DNA from 2 places in the Pedobacter sp. SG908 genome. Region 1 is predicted to be linked to the other one. Evidence: riboswitches for the same ligand, from Rfam matches in the RefSeq annotation. Region 1 holds a riboswitch; the other holds the start of a gene.
What was found. Region 1 has a riboswitch for S-adenosylmethionine ahead of FHT21_RS00960 (cysteine desulfurase family protein). Riboswitches for the same ligand answer to the same signal wherever they lie in the genome.
Positions count from the first base shown of each region.

Region 2: it holds a riboswitch for S-adenosylmethionine, as region 1 does, so the genes downstream of both, FHT21_RS04330 (TlpA disulfide reductase family protein) here and FHT21_RS00960 (cysteine desulfurase family protein) in region 1, are expected to answer to the same signal.

Region 1 covers NZ_JAAOYY010000001.1:236,824-245,071, forward strand. Annotated here, with positions in the region: gene FHT21_RS00950 (alpha-N-acetylglucosaminidase) at 1-944, shown strand, start outside; gene FHT21_RS00955 (beta-galactosidase family protein) at 1,010-2,872, shown strand; SAM riboswitch class I at 3,371-3,468, shown strand; gene FHT21_RS00960 (cysteine desulfurase family protein) at 3,518-4,672, shown strand; gene FHT21_RS00965 (TlpA disulfide reductase family protein) at 4,711-5,838, shown strand; gene FHT21_RS00970 (TonB-dependent receptor) at 6,235-8,248, shown strand, end outside.
Region 2 covers NZ_JAAOYY010000001.1:1,002,096-1,010,343, forward strand. Annotated here, with positions in the region: gene FHT21_RS04300 (amidohydrolase) at 1-942, shown strand, start outside; gene FHT21_RS04305 (ribosomal protein L7/L12) at 986-1,453, shown strand; gene FHT21_RS04310 (hypothetical protein) at 1,543-1,818, shown strand; gene FHT21_RS04315 (DUF4833 domain-containing protein) at 1,966-2,547, opposite strand; gene FHT21_RS04320 (hypothetical protein) at 2,595-2,774, opposite strand; SAM riboswitch class I at 2,853-2,952, opposite strand; tRNA gene FHT21_RS04325 (tRNA-Cys) at 2,957-3,027, opposite strand; SAM riboswitch class I at 3,938-4,035, shown strand; gene FHT21_RS04330 (TlpA disulfide reductase family protein) at 4,197-5,498, shown strand; gene FHT21_RS04335 (TlpA disulfide reductase family protein) at 5,578-6,897, shown strand; gene FHT21_RS04340 (YceI family protein) at 6,930-7,571, shown strand; gene FHT21_RS04345 (cytochrome c peroxidase) at 7,772-8,248, shown strand, end outside.

The DNA.
Region 1 (8,248 bases):
AAGTGAACAGAGCTAAAGGGAGCGAGTATGGACAGTATTTAGCGGGTATTGGTATTATTCCAGAGGGGATAAACAATAACCCGGTAGCTTTCGATTTTATGCTTGAGCTTGGCTGGCATCAAAATCCTGTATCAGTAAAGAGTTGGATTAAGACCTATCAGGACTACCGCTATGGAAAAAGCAGTTCAAAAATGGACCAGGCCTGGCAGTTATTGTTGCAAACAGCCTATAGCAGTCCAGAAATTTATCAGGAAGGGCCTTCGGAATCTATTTTTTGTGCAAGGCCTGGTGTTGCTATTAAAACGGTTTCAACATGGGGAACCCGCAAAAGAAATTATAATCCGGAACTTTTTTTGGAAGCGGTAAAACTTTTTGTAGCGGCTGGTGATGATTATGCAAATGTTGAAACATATCAAACAGATAAGATTGATCTCGTGAGGCAGGTATTGGCCAATAAAGGAGATAAAAGTTATCAGAATATGATTGAGGCCATACAGGCAAAAGATGCGGTTGCATTTAAAAAAGAAAGTGCTGTATTCCAGAAACTGATACTCCAGCAGGACTCATTGTTGAGCTCAAGCAGGTACTTTTCTTTAAACCGCTGGTTGGAACAGGCTATTAATTTTGCGAAAACACCAGCGGATAGAGAGAGGGCTTTAAGAAATGCAAAAATTCAGATAACCTATTGGGGACCCGAAAATAATCCAAAGACAGATCTACATGATTATGCGCATAAGGAATGGAGCGGTTTGCTAGGCTCTTTATATCTGTCCCGCTGGCAGCGCTTTATTAAGGAGCAATTAGCTAAGATGGAAGGTAAGGAAAGCAATAGCCCCGATTATTTTGCCATGGAAGTGGCCTGGACAAAGTCGGCTGATACCTATAGGCTAAAGCCTATAAATGTTTCTCAGCTAAATAAATTGATTGATAATATATTAAAATAACTGGTTTTTATTCCAAGTAGTTCGCATATAATTAACTAAGAACAACCATTACTGACGAAAAAAATATGAAAATTAAATTTTTACCATTGCTTATATTTATCTGTTTAATAAATAATCTGTTGGCGCAAACTAAATCACAAGATCCAAAACACACTTTCGCTATTGAGGGCGGTAATTTTCTGTTAGACGATAAGCCGATTCAAATTTATAGTGGAGAAATGCATTATGCACGCATTCCAAAACCTTATTGGCGCCACCGCTTGAGAATGATGAAAGCAATGGGTTTAAATGCTGTGGCTACTTATGTTTTTTGGAATTACCATGAAACTGCTCCCGGGGTTTGGGATTTTAAGACTGGTAATCGAGATATCGCCGAATACATCAAAACTGCTCAAGAAGAGGGTTTACTTGTGATCCTTAGACCAGGCCCATATGTTTGTGCCGAATGGGAATTTGGCGGCTATCCATGGTTTTTGCAAAAGGTGCCAGGCATGATTATTCGTGGCAATAATCCACAATATTTAGCTGCAACAAAAGCTTATTTTACTGCACTGTACGGACAGCTTAAAAATCTTTTAATAACCAATGGAGGTCCAATCATAATGGTGCAGGGCGAAAATGAATTTGGGTCTTATGTGGCTCAACGTAAGGATGTTCCATTAGAAGATCATAAAAGGTATAGCGCAGCTGTATTTCAACAGTTAAAAGATATTGGCTTTAATGTGCCATTTTTTACTTCAGACGGAAGCTGGCTTTTTGAGGGTGGCGCATTACCAGGAGCTTTACCAACTGCAAATGGTGAAGATGATGTAACCAAGCTTAAGGAATTGGTGAATAAATACAATGGTAGTAAAGGACCTTATATGGTAGCAGAATTTTATCCTGGCTGGTTAGCCCATTGGGCAGAGCCTTTTCCTAAAGTTTCTACGCAAGCAGTGGTTAAGCAAACGCAAAAATATTTAGATGGTGGCGTATCTTTTAATTATTATATGGTACATGGAGGTACAAATTTCGGTTTTACATCTGGCGCAAATTATGATAACAAACATGATATTCAGCCAGATTTAACCAGTTATGATTATGATGCGCCAATTAGTGAGGCTGGTTGGGCTACCGAAAAGTACAATGCTTTAAGAGATTTACTGAAAAAGCCAGAAACTCCAGCTGTTCCGGCAAAAATTCCTGTAATTGCTATTCCGGATATTATTTTAACAAAAGCAGTTGATTTGGAAGATATTAAAAGTAAAATTACACCAGTAAATGACGATAATCCTTTAACTTTTGAAGCTTTAAATCAAGGACATGGCTACGTTTGGTACAGCAAAAAATTTAATCAGCCTATTAGTGGTAAACTAGAGTTGGCTGGTTTGCGTGATTATGCCATTGTGTATGTCAACGGAACTAAGGTTGCTGAATTAAACAGCTATTATAAAAAATATGATTGTGATATTGACATTCCTTTTAATGCCGTTTTAGATATTGTAGTTGAAAATATGGGACGAATTAACTACGGGGCAAAAATCATTAACAGTACAAAAGGTATCATTTCTCCGGTAATTATTAATGGACAAACTATTAGCGGAAACTGGAATATGTATAAGTTGCCTATGGAGGTTGTGCCTAATTTAGCCTTGGCAAAAAATACGGCAACAGTTGGAAGACCAGCTTTTTACGAAGGAAGTTTTTCTCTAACAAAAACTGGTGATACTTTTCTTGATATGCGTGATTGGGGTAAAGGTATCGTGTTTATTAACGGAATAAATATAGGACGTTACTGGAGCGTTGGTCCCCAACAAACGCTGTACCTACCAGGTTGTTGGCTAAAAAAGGGCAAGAATGAAATTGTAATTTTCGAGCAGAATAATGACACGCTACACAAAGTAATTAAATCTGTAGAAGTACCTGTATTAGAATTACTGAAGCCTTAAAGTATTAACCTAGATGATCTTCGATCATTCCTTTAAGAAGTTATTCCATCGTTTTGGGTGATTTTTTATGAAGTTGGATTACACTGCCTTAATGGGAGGCAGTGTAGATCACTATGCGCTGTAACAATTATTTAGCTGTGGCTTAATAAATTATCGGGTATAAAACGAAACAATATCTAAATTCCGTTAAAAGGAAATAATGCAGTATTACATTACTCAGCTGACTTTTTTCTAGTAAATGTTTTTCGGTTCAGTCAAACTTTTTTACAGCTTAAAACAATGGTTAGATAAAATCTGGCAGTGTTTTAATGTGTTCGGTTCTAAGGTAATGTTTTTCATCAACTGTTTTGAAAAACAGTGATTGCAGAGTTCAAATCTTGTCTATTAATGTCACAACGCTGTAATTATATACATAATATTAGCTTGGCACAAAAAAATCAAATTAAAAACTATAAAATCTATAGAAATTATATACATTTGTGCCGTTAATATATTTTTGACTTATCCAGAAAGACGGAGGGAAAAGGCCCTATGATGTCTTAGCAACCTGTTGCCAAATAAGGTGCTAAATCCTTCCCGTAAGGGAAAGATAAGAATAACTTTCTCCGGAAATCTGAATAAGCAGTGATGATTTAAAATTGAAAGATGAGTATTTATTTAGATAATGCAGCGACCACCCCACTTGCCAGTGAGGTTTTTACAGCCATGAAGCCCTTTATTTTTGAATCATTTGCAAACCCGTCTTCGGCACACGCTTTAGGCAGGTATGCCAGAGAAGCCGTAGAGCGATCGAGGGAAATTATTGCGGATACTTTATATACAGAACCAGGAAATATTTTCTTTACTTCTGGCGGAACCGAAGGCGATAATACAGCTTTACTTTCAGCAGTTTATAACCATAATATCCGGGTTGTTATTACTTCCAGATTAGAGCATTATGCTGTTTTAAATACGCTTAAAGCTTTGGCAGACAGTGGAATAATCAGATTGGTATATCTTGAAAATGACAGTAAGGGAAAATTATCGCTCACTGAACTGGATACTTTGCTCAAAAATGAAGAACCTGCGCTGATATCCTTGATGCATGGTAACAATGAAATAGGAAATTTGAATCCCATTTTAGAAATTGCCGATCTTGCTGAGCATCATGGTGCCATATTCCATTCAGATACGGTGCAAACTATTGGCCATATCGATATTAATACCCGCCGGCTGGCGCCCGATTTTCTGGTGGGCTCGGCGCATAAGTTTCATGGGCCGAAAGGTGTTGGTTTTCTATATGCAAAAGAACCGGCTAATCTGCGTGCTTTTATTAAGGGAGGAGGGCAGGAATCGGGAAAGCGGGCAGGTACCGAGAACGTAGCAGGTATTGTAGGGATGGCAGCGGCACTTCAGCATGCCTATGATAACCAAAACCTTTACGAAACATATATCCATTCACTTAAAAAAAGATTGCTTAACGGGCTTACAAGCCTTTCTGAAATAAACTTTAACGGTTATTCAGATCATCCTGATAAAAGCTTATCTACGGTATTAAGTGTTTCATTACCCGCATTGCCCAATGGTGCAGATTTGTTACGAACTTTAGACAGGGCAGGCATATTTGTTTCGGGAGGAAGCGCCTGTTCTTCCAATCATTCATCGCATGTTATTGAAGCATTGGGAACTGGTAAAAATGAAGAAACAATCAGGTTTTCTTTCAGCAGGTTTAATACCGAGGCTGAAATCGATGAAGTGGTTGCGCAATTGAACAACCTTTACCACAATCGCCAGGAACGGCCAAATCTTCTTTACGCTTAAAAATAATTCCTAATCATACACCCATAAATTAAACTGAAATGAAAAAAACACTACTCGTTGCAGTTGCTGTACTACCACTAGCTGCACTGGCACAAAAACCATTCTCGTTAAACGGAACCCTAAAAAATGATAAGGGGAATGAGAAAATTTACTTGAGCTATTCGAAAGATGGTAAATCGTTTTTAGACTCCACTGAATTAAAAAACGGCACTTTTGCTTTTAAAGGTGAGATCGCCGATCCGCTAAGGGCTTCGGTATATAAAAAGCCCGCTGAAAAGAATGGAAAACGCGATTTCTTGTCCATTTACCTTGAACCTGCCAATATTCAGCTGGTATCTGCCGATTCTTTAAAAAATGCATCGATCAGCGGGTCGAAAGTAAATGCCGATAATGAAAAACTTAAGGCTTTAACCAAGCCGGTTCAGGATAAACTGGCTGCAATAAATGGCGAATTTGGCAAATTAACCGCCGAACAAAAGAAAGACAAAGCCTTAACTGAGGCCATTTATAAGCGCTACGAAGCTGCAAGTAAAGAACTGGAGCCCATTTATATCGATTTTGCCCGTTCAAATCCGCAGTCTTACGTAAGTTTAACAGCTATCTCCCAGATTGCAACCAGCGAATCTGCTCAACCTGAGGCAGAAAAGGTTTATGCTGCATTGGGTCAGAACCTTAAAGACAGCAAATCGGGCAAAGACATCTCAACCTATTTTAATGCGGTAAAAAACACCAAAATAGGCCTTCAGGCTATAGATTTTACACAAAATGATGTGAACGACAAGCCAGTAAAATTATCTGATTTTAAAGGTAAATATGTTCTGGTCGATTTCTGGGCATCGTGGTGCGGTCCTTGCAGACAAGAAAATCCGAACGTAGTAGCTGCCTATAATCAATATAAAGACAAAGGCTTTACCGTTTTAGGGGTTTCTTTAGATCAGCCTGGTAAAAAAGAGGCCTGGTTAAAAGCCATTGCTGATGATCAGTTAACCTGGACACACGTTTCTGATTTAAAATTCTGGGATAATGCCGTAGCCAAACAATATGGAATCCGTTCCATTCCGGCAAATTTCCTTATCGATCCAAACGGAAAAATAGTTGCTAAAGGACTTCGTGGCGAGGCTTTAAAAGAAAAATTAGCTTCGTTACTTGATGCTAAAACCAAATAATCACTTTTAATTAAAATTTATAAAAAACAGAACCGAAAATGATAAAACCTGCTTTTACGCAAAGTGTGTAAAAGTTTACCGGATAAAAAAACAGGGGCGATTGAGGCCGCCCCTGAATAAGTGATTTATCACGGTATGTGACAACTAATGCTGAATTAATATTTAATCACTTAAAATCGAATATAATGAAAATATCCTAACTGTTTAGTTGTTTCTGCAACTTATTAGCGAAAATATATTCTAAGCCATTAGAAATATACGCTATATACACGTTTACGCCAGCACATTTTTTTGACACTTTAATATTAAAGGTTTAACAGCCCGTGTTAAAATCGGCTCTGGCGAATAAATAAATGCCGTTTGGCATCACTAATTATTATTAATCTTCATAAAGAAATGAAACGAAAATTACTTTCGCTTATTATACTATGCCTTGTCGTAACCTTTCCTGTATTTTCACAAAGTAAGGTGATTACTGGACAAGTTATTGCAGCCGAAGATGGTCTTCCTATCCCGGCTGCATCTATCCGGATTCCGGGAACAAAAGCAGGCTCGCAAACTGATGCAAACGGTAAATATTCCATCGTCGTTCCGGCATCTGCCAAAACCATAGAATTCAGCTTTCTGGGTTTCGCTACTATCCGCGAAAATATCAATGCCAGAACGGTAATCAATATCTCTTTAAAGTCAGACGCAACTGGTTTGGATGAAGTGGTGGTAACTGGATTTGGGCAAACCATTAAAAAAAGAGATATTACCGGGGCCGTATCCAGTATTTCTTCTAAGGAAATAGAAAAAGTGCCCTTGGTAAGTTTCGATAGAGCTATGCAAGGTACATTGCCTGGCGTACGCGTAAATACCAACTCGGGCACACCCGGCTCGTCGGTAAGTGTTCTAATCCGTGGTACGGGTTCATTTAATGCAAGTACTGCTCCATTATACATTGTTGACGGTATCCAGGTCAACTCAGGCGATTTATCCCGAAGCTTATCAACATCCAACATCCTCAGTAACATTAATCCCGATGATATTGAAACCATAGATGTTTTAAAAGATGCTTCATCGGCTTCCATTTATGGTTCACAAGCTGCAAACGGTGTGGTAATTATTACTACCAAACGTGGTAAAGCCGGTAAAACCGAATTCGATTTCAGCAGCTATTTTGGTTATGCCGAAGAGGTAGATCGTTTAGATATACTTAATGGACCGCAATGGTTATCGACTTACACCGAAGAATATGTTAACCGCTATGGCGCCAACAGTTCGCAGGTTATTGGCCCATCAGGCGTTAAGACCATTTTTGGTGCAGATCCGGCTGCAGCCCCAACTTATAGCTGGTACGATGCTGCTTACCGTAAGGGACACACTCAAAATTATCAGCTTACTGCCAGGGGAGGTGATGCTAAAACCAAGTTTTATATCTCGGCGGGTTTATTTGACCAAAAAGGTCAGCAAATACAACAGGACTTTAAACGGGGCACATTTAAAAGTAACCTCGAGCATAATGTAAATAACAGGCTTTCGCTCGAAGCCAATATCAACTTAAGTACCTTTACCCAAAATGGTACGCTTAGCGGTTCTACATTTGCAAATCCTTCATTTGGTTCTAACTTCCTCATTCCCACACAAGCAGTGTATACTGCAAGTGGTGATTATAACGAACCGCTGCTGGGCGCTGTGGCCACCAATCCTATAAAATCGGCTAATTACGATATCAATAAAGGTACCACCAACCAGTTGCAAGGGATTTTTGCTTTAAATTATAAGATTATAGATGATCTTAAATTCAGGGTTACCGGATCGATTGATTATGGCGATATCAAAGAAGACCGCTTTCAGGATCCTAGAACCAGGGATGGGGCTTCTGTCAATGGCCGTTATACTTTCCTGGATACCGAGTTTAAAAATTATCAAACCAATGCCACGTTAAACTACAGCCATTTGTTCGGTACCAAACATAAAGTTTCCGGATTGGCAGGTTTCGAGTATCGCCATCAGGTTAACAATACCATTACTACTCAAAAAACCGGATTCCCGAACTATTTATTCAGAACCCTGAACGGGGGTACTGTTCTGGCATCTATATCATCAAGTTTTACCGAGTTTAAAAATCTGGGTTACTTTGCAAGAGGCGAATATGCCTTTGATGATAAGTATATTGTGAATGGAACCATCCGTTATGATGGAAACTCACGCTTTGGCGAAAATCAAAAATTCGGGCTCTTTGGTTCGGGCTCATTAACCTGGAGACTGTCTAGAGAAAATTTCCTTAAAGATGTGAGATGGCTTAGCGACTGGAAAATCAGAACCAGTTATGGAAAAGTAGGCAACTCGGGTATTGGTAATTTTGCTTCTCTTTCTACCTTTGGTTCTAACCCAGGTTATAACGGGGTAGGAGGTATTTCACCTG
Region 2 (8,248 bases), 770 kb from region 1:
TCTGTAAAAGATATGATCGCTTTTGAGCAACAGGTAATCCCAGAGCTTTTAAAAACTTCTATACCACGTTCAGAAAAATTGATTGAATTGCTTCAGTCATACGGAACCAGTTACGCAAGGTCGCATGTGAATATCGATCCTACTTCTGGATTAGATTCATTGAAGCATTTAGAAACCGCATTGTTGCATAAAAAGAAATCTTTTCAGGCAGAGTTAGTAGCTTTCCCTCAGCACGGCATATTTTATACCAAATCTGCAGAACTGTTAAAAGAAGCAGCCAAAATGGATATAGACTTTATTGGTGGCCTTGATCCAACTTCTATTGATGGCGGTATTGAGAAACACATGGATTTTGTAGTACAGTTAGCTTTAGATAATGGAAAAGGGATTGACATTCATCTTCATGAGCCTGGTGAATCTGGCCTAAGAACAATCGAATACCTGATTGATAAAGTAATGGAAAACCCAGTATTAAAAGGAAAAACCTATGTGAGTCATGCTTTTGCACTAAGGTATCTCGATAAAACTAAAACGGAAGAAATAGCTGAAAAACTTGGTGCTGCAAAAATGGGAATTGCTTCAACCATTCCACTTTCTGGTAATCCGATGCCTGTTCCTGTACTGTACAAACATGGTGTAGAAGTAGTAGCAGGTAATGATTGTATTGTTGACCATTGGAATACTTTTGGTACAGGAAGCATTTTGCAAAAGGCCAATATTGCTGCTCAAATTTACGGCTATCGTACAGAATTTGAACTTTCTAGAATATTGAAACTGGCAACGGGTAATATTCTTCCTTTAGATGACCAGGGAAAAAGGCAGTGGCCAAAAGCAGGAGATAAAGCTAATCTGGTACTGGTTGATGCCAGTTGTTCTGCAGAGGCTGTATCACGTGTATCTCCTGTTAAATCATTGATCCATGAAGGGAATCTGGTTTTCTGATTTATGTACACGTAATTGGTTCATATTTTGCTAGCTTAAAGTTATGATTAATGTTAGTCCCGAAGCAAAGCAAAAAGCATTGTTATTTCTCTCACGAAACCAGAAAGTAGCAGCTGTTAAGGTAGTTAAAGATCACAGTGGCTGCGGTTTAAAAGAAGCCAAAGATTATGTAGATGCCTTAGAAGAAGGAGTAAATCAGCCTGTAACTAATCTGGCAGATCTGGATGCAGAGCTATTGGTTATTTTAAGTCAGGGCAATAAGTTGAATGCCATTAAACACTATAAGGATGTTACGGGCTTAGGGCTGGCAGAAAGTAAAGATTATATTGAAAAACTGATGCAGTTTAAGGTTAGCGGCAATATGATGCAACAAAGCAGGGATACCGATGTTAAAAATATCGTCTCTGCGAATGTTACAAATAACCAAAATCCACCCAAAAACTTTTTGATTAAACTGTTGATCATTATTTTGATTGCAGCAGCTTTAGCCTATTTTATGTTTAAAATTTAGCGACAAACATATTGCAATATTTCTGATAGAATTAGAATGTAGGGAGTAGAATTCTTAACTTGATTTTACACACAAAAAATCTTAAGAATATGAAAATTACATTAGACGCAAAATCCCTTTTGTTGGGATTTTTAGGCGCTGGATTGATGTTCACCGCCATCAGTTTTAAAAACGGACAAGACCAAACCGGCAGAAGGTATCACACGGAAGTAAATGCCAACAACATGGTGGTAATCCTTGATAGCGAAACCGGAAATTACATTGTTGCACCATCTATACCTTTGAACGGAAAAGTACAGTGGATAAAAGGTGAATTTAATAAGACTTTTAATACTGCAATTGATAATAGAAAAGAGCCGAAATAATCAATTGTGTCATAAACGAGGTGAATCAATGGTCTGTGTCTCACAGACCATCTTTGTTTTTACCATAAGAAAAGTCTCAAGAGGTTGTCATCCTGAGCAGGGTAGAAGGACCTTATTACAAGATAACTAAATATAATGAAGAATAGTTTACTTTACACTTATCCGCTCAACTATTGGTTTACCCGTTGCTTCATCAATACCTTCAACCTCTGCATACTTCACATTTGGGAGCCAGAAACTGCCACCCTGTATCCTGATAAATAATCGGGCAACCCTAATGGTTCGGTTGTTTATGGTCACCGAGACGTGATAGCTTTTATCGCTATACTTTTGCAGGTAAAATGGTAATTTTTTGTGTGATACAAACCTAAATTCATATTTATCGGCTCCAAGGGCCTTCGTGTCGATACCGTAGGCAAACTTGCGTTGGATATAACCGAGATCCTTTTTCTGTCCTTTTTCACCATACCGGATCCAATAAACCTGAATAGGAGCATCGGTATTGATAGTCCCGTTTTCTTTGAGATTTAATGCATAAATTAAAGTGTTCGTATTCGGATCACGCTGGAGGTAAAACAGCATATGATCTATATTTTTAGGTGTAGGAAAACTAAGTGGGGATGGATCTTTCGATTGTGCCCATGTTTGGGGTGAAAAGAGGAAAAAGGTTAAAACTATAATGAACGAGGTTTTAAGTAGAATGAGTAGTCTAGGTGGTGTTAAATACATTTTAGGCTTGTTTATTTAAGAGAGCTTTTAAAAGATTTGAATAATTTTTAGGTGTCGGTTTTGGGTTGATCATGTAGAATTTCTTCATCGATCTCATTAAGCTGTTCATTATAAAGCCGGTCTGATTCTGCCTTACAATGTTCATAATCATCTAATTTTTCGCAGGAAGTGTTTCCGTGGATCTCGAAAAAATCCCTGATGGATGGATAATCAAAATAAACTGACATATTATTAAGTTTAGGTTACCAATTTGGAAGGGATGGCCATTGATTGTTCGCCGAAAACAGTTAAGAAATCTGCTTTCAAACTCATCTTTTCTGCCATTGCAGAAGGAATTAGCACCTTGTTACGCAACAGGTTGCTAAGACATCAAAGGGCCATTCCCTACGTCTTTCTTGATAAGTATTAGACGTCATGGACGGAATCGAACCGCCGTACTAGGTTTTGCAGACCTTTACCTAACCACTCGGCCACATGACTATATGGTCTTTTCAAGTAGCTTTAGATTCACTTTTTGAAGAAGACTCAGCAAAAGTAAAAATTAATTACTATAATTTCTATAGAAATAGTAGTTTTTTTGTGAGATTTCTGATTGTTGAGCTTGTTTTATGGTATAATTTATTGGTTTTTAGTTGTTTGTGTATTTAAAATAAATTGCAGGTAGATCCTGAAACAAGGTGAGGATGACGATTACTCGCATACAACTCGCCATCGTGATCCGATAGTTATCGGATGCAACTAGATTTACAAGATGACTTTAGTATTCAATAAATTAAGGTTAAAGATTCTTGACTGCGTTAACAAAGACTGATTTAGAAAATCGGTCGTCATTTCCTTTGCTTAGCGAAAGGAAATGACGATTCGCGTATACCTATCATCACTACTCTTTTGCTTTCTTGTTAAGATACCTGCCTCTCCGAACGGCCTAATGCTATGCCCTTGCATAATTCCCTCAGTCCAATTTCTTCTTTAATTGTAAATTATATTTCTGTAAATCAATTGTTTACTAATAAAGTCTATAAAATCTATAGGAATACTTGTTTAAATTAAACGAAGTTTATACATTTACAAAAAAAAATAATAGTTCACTAGCAAATTTACGTTCAAGATGAAACTCCGCAGACAACCTCAGCCATATCCCCTGATCAATTATTCAGATCAGTATAACTGCTGTTGCCGCTAATATAAGCTAAGATACAGATCACCTGTTAAAGGTTTTCATTCAGATATTCTTATTTAAAAATCCTGGTACCCCGGGGCCTTTTGATAGAATATTATGGTGGTCATGTATTTAAGTCAATAAGTTGCCGGGGTATCAGGAACAGCCCAAACTAATCACCACCACTAGTTTAGGTTATTACTCTAATTAATTCACCACCATTAATTAGTTGATTTATACAGAAGAAGGGAGAGTCAGTACTCGTTGAACTTCTAGCAACTTTCCATAGGAAAAAGTGCTCAAACTGATCTAGCAATAGATTATAAATTAACCAATAACAAGTAAACTCACGTTTCCTGTTAGGGATTTCATTAAAAGCATAACAGTTGTTTAAACAGCCTGTATCTGTGCTATATGGTTTTCTGTGGGAGAAATTGTGCCTTGTTATTAAAAACTCTAAAACGATAGTGTTTAACTAATAATGATGATTATGAAAATGAAAATTTCCTCAAGAATTGCATGCCTAACCACCTCAGTCCTGTTACTGGGAGGCATTGCATCAGCCAGGGTGGCAAAACCATTCCCAAAAGAAGGGATTTGGAGGGGTGAGTTTAATGTAAGCGAATCAAAAGTGCCGTTTAATTTCGAATTAAAAGGTAAAAACCCTCAAACAGCAATTTTAACCTTAATTAATGGCTCCAGACGTGATGATTTTCATGTTGAACGACGTGGCGATGATTCCATCTATGTAAAAATGAATACTTACGATGCTGCTTTGGTGGCAAAAATAGAAACTGATGGCACTTTATCAGGCGAATACCGCAGTCTGGTACCTGGTTTCAGGGGCAATTCACTTCCCTTTGTAGCAGAGCATGGTAAAAATTACCGCTTTGTAGAACCTGGAAAAGATATCGCACCAAAACACAATATCTCTGGCAAGTGGGAAATAAAAACCTATACCAAAGAAGCTGTACCAGCATCTATTGCTTTATTAAAGCAGAATGGAAATAAACTTACCGGAGTAATCATGACTGTTGTGGGCGATACACGGGAGCTTGAAGGTACTGTACAGGGTGATGAATTTGAGTTGTCTGGCTTTACCGGACCAAGCCCTTTTATTGTAAAAGGAAAAATTAACGACGATAACAGCATTACTGGCGAACAGGGTTTCGGAATTTATAAAAACCTGAAATTTGATGGCCAGCGCAACGAAAATGCCGAGCTTCCTGATCCTTACAAGCTTACTTTTCTTAAAGAAGGTTATAAAAAACTTGATTTTACCTTTCCAGATCTAACAGGGAAAAATGTTTCCTTGAGCGACGATAAATACAAAGGTAAGGTCGTAATTATTGAAACGATTGGTACCTGGTGCCCAAATTGTACCGATCAAACGGTTTTTCTTTCGCCATGGTTTAAAAAGAACCAAAAACGAGGCGTGGAAGCCATTGCGATTGGTTTCGAACAAAAAGATGATCTCGAATATGCCAAGTACACGTTGGGTAAATTGAAAGAGAAATATGGTATCACTTACGATATCCTGTTTGGTGGCATTGCCGATAAAAAAGTAGTGGCTGAAAAACTGCCTGCGCTAAATAAATTCATTGCTTTTCCAACAACCATCATTATCGATAGAAAAGGAAATGTAAGAGAAATTTATACCGGCTATACAGGCACCGTAACCGGAAAATACTTTAACGATTACGAAACCAAATTTAACAAAGTGCTCGACGAGCTGATTGCTGAACCAGTACCCGAAAAACTGGCTTCAGCAGAAACACTAAAAAGTAAATAACCTAAACTAAGTATAAACAAAATATTAGGCTGTATTTCATTGCAGCCTATATTTTAACCTACACTTAAAACTATACAAGATGAAAACTTACTTTGCTAAAATGCAGGTGCTGGCACTGGCATCGCTCATTTCTACAACAGCCTTTGCTGTAAATAAGGTGCATGAAGAACCGAAAACAGCCAAAAAATTTATAAAAGAAGGAATTTGGCGCGGTGTTTTTAAGGTAGCTGAAACAGAAGTGCCTTTTAATTTCGAATTGAAAGGAAAAGATGCAGCGCATGCCACGTTTACGCTGTTAAACGGTACGCGGAGAGACGATTTCCACATCAAATACCTGGGACAGGATTCACTATTTATCAAAATGAATACTTACGATGCAGCTTTGGTGGCCAAAATTGAAAGTGATGGCCGGATCTCTGGCGAATATAGAAGCCTGGTGCCGGGTTTGCAGGGCAATGCTTTGCCTTTTACTGCAGAGCAAGGTAAATCTTACCGTTTTGTTGAGCCGGGAAAAGACGTTGCACCTGTTGCCAATTTAACTGGTAAATGGGAGTTTAAAGGTTTTTCTAAAGAAGCTGTTCCAAACAAAGTTGCCATATTAAAACAAGAAGGAAATAAACTTACTGGTGTAATTATGCAGGTAACCGGCGATAGCCGTGAGCTTGAAGGTACCGTACAGGGAAACCAATTTGTACTTTCTGGTTTTAGTGGACCAAGCCCTAAAATTTATAAGGGTACCATTAACGAAGACGGTACACTTTCGGGTGAAATTAGCCAGGGCATTTACGATAACTTAAAGTTTACCGGCGTAAAAGACAGTAAGGCAGAATTGCCAGATCCTTATAAACTAACACATTTAAAGGAAGGTGTTAAAAAACTTGCTTTTACTTTTCCCGATCTGAATGGCAAACCTGTTTCGTTAACTGATGATAAATATAAAGGCAAGGTTGTGATTGTAGAACTGGTGGGTACCTGGTGCCCCAACTGTACCGACCAAACCGTATTCCTTTCTCCTTGGTTCAATAAAAATTCGAAAAGAGGGGTAGAAGCCATCGCCATTGGTTTCGAGCAGAAAGATGATCTTGAGTATGGAAAATATACACTTGGAAAGCTTCGCGATAAATACAACATTAAATACGATATCCTATTTGGCGGATTGGCCGATAAAAGATTGGTTGCCGATAAACTTCCGGCATTAAACAAATTCATTGCTTATCCAACCACCATTATTATCGATAGAAAAGGAGAAGTACGCGAAATATACACGGGTTACACTGGTACCGTTACAGGTAAATATTACGATGATTACGAGAAAAAATTCAATAAAGTTCTGGATGAATTAATCGCAGAACCAGTACCATCAGCAGCCTATTTTGAGGCACAAGCAAATGGAAAATAACTAAACCACCAAAACTAAATACCATATATAACATGTTACAGTATAAAACGATTGCACTTATTGCTACCACAGTTGTAGCTTCATCTTTCATAGCTTTAAACGGGCCTAAACCTAAACTAAAGGTAGCTACCGAAGCCACATCAAGGAAATTGGTAAACTATAAAGTAAGCCCTGAACAAAGTAAATTAACATGGTTAGCTAAAAAGGTAACTGGAGAACATTCAGGCACCATCAATGTAACTTCTGGATCGCTGACTTTAGATAATAAAGTGCTAAAAGGCGGTAGTTTCGAACTCGATACAAAAACCATTGCGGTTACCGATTTAACGGATAAAGAAACCAATGCAAAACTATTGGGGCACTTAAAAAGTGCTGATTTTTTTGCTGTTGATAAGTTTGATAAAGCTACATTCAATATCACTTCTGCCAAAAGTACAGGTGCAGGAACTTATGATGTTAAGGGAAAGCTCACCATTAAAGGCATTACGAATGAAATCAGTTTTCCAGCAACAGTTAAACAAGAAGGTAATAAAGTAATTGCCAATGCAAAAATTACGGTCGATAGAACCAAGTACGATATCAAATTCAGGTCGAAAAGCTTTTTTGAAAACCTGGGCGACAAAGCCATTTATGACGATTTTGAACTGAATGTACAGCTTGTTGCTAATAATTAAAGAATCTCTTGTTAAGGTTAGGGGTGATGGGAGGATGTGTGGTTCTCCCTGCCGCTAGCTATATATCTGGTTGTCATTCTAAACGCCAGTGAAGAATCCTTAAAGTCGTCATCCTGAATTCATTTCAGGGTCTATCATGCGGAAAATATGCTGAACTAAATTCAGCATTGACGACAAATTGATCCGAACCGAATAAAACAATGAAAAGAAGCAAACTCATAATTCCCCTAAGCCTTATCGTGTTAGTGATCCTAATGGCGGGCTTCGGTGCAGACGATCCAGCTGTAATTAACAGCAAAGAACGTTTGGGCGAAAAACTGTTTTTTGATCCGATCCTTTCTAAAGATAAAAGCATTAGTTGCGCCTCTTGCCATAAACCAGAGTTTGCTTTTGCAGACACCAGCGCCGTGAGTTTAGGCGTAGGGGGAGCCAAAGGAACGCGTAATTCGCCGTCGGTAACTAATCTTTCAGGCAGGCCAAACTTATTTTGGGATGGCAGAGCTGCTTCTTTGGAAGATCAGGCTTTGCAGCCCATCATCAATCCGGTAGAAATGAACCTGCCCATTGCCGATGCCATTGATCGCTTGCAAAAAGATAAGGATTATACAGTGTTATTCCAGAAGATTTTCAATTCTCCGCCTACACAAAAGAATTTGCTACTGGCCATTGCCTCTTTC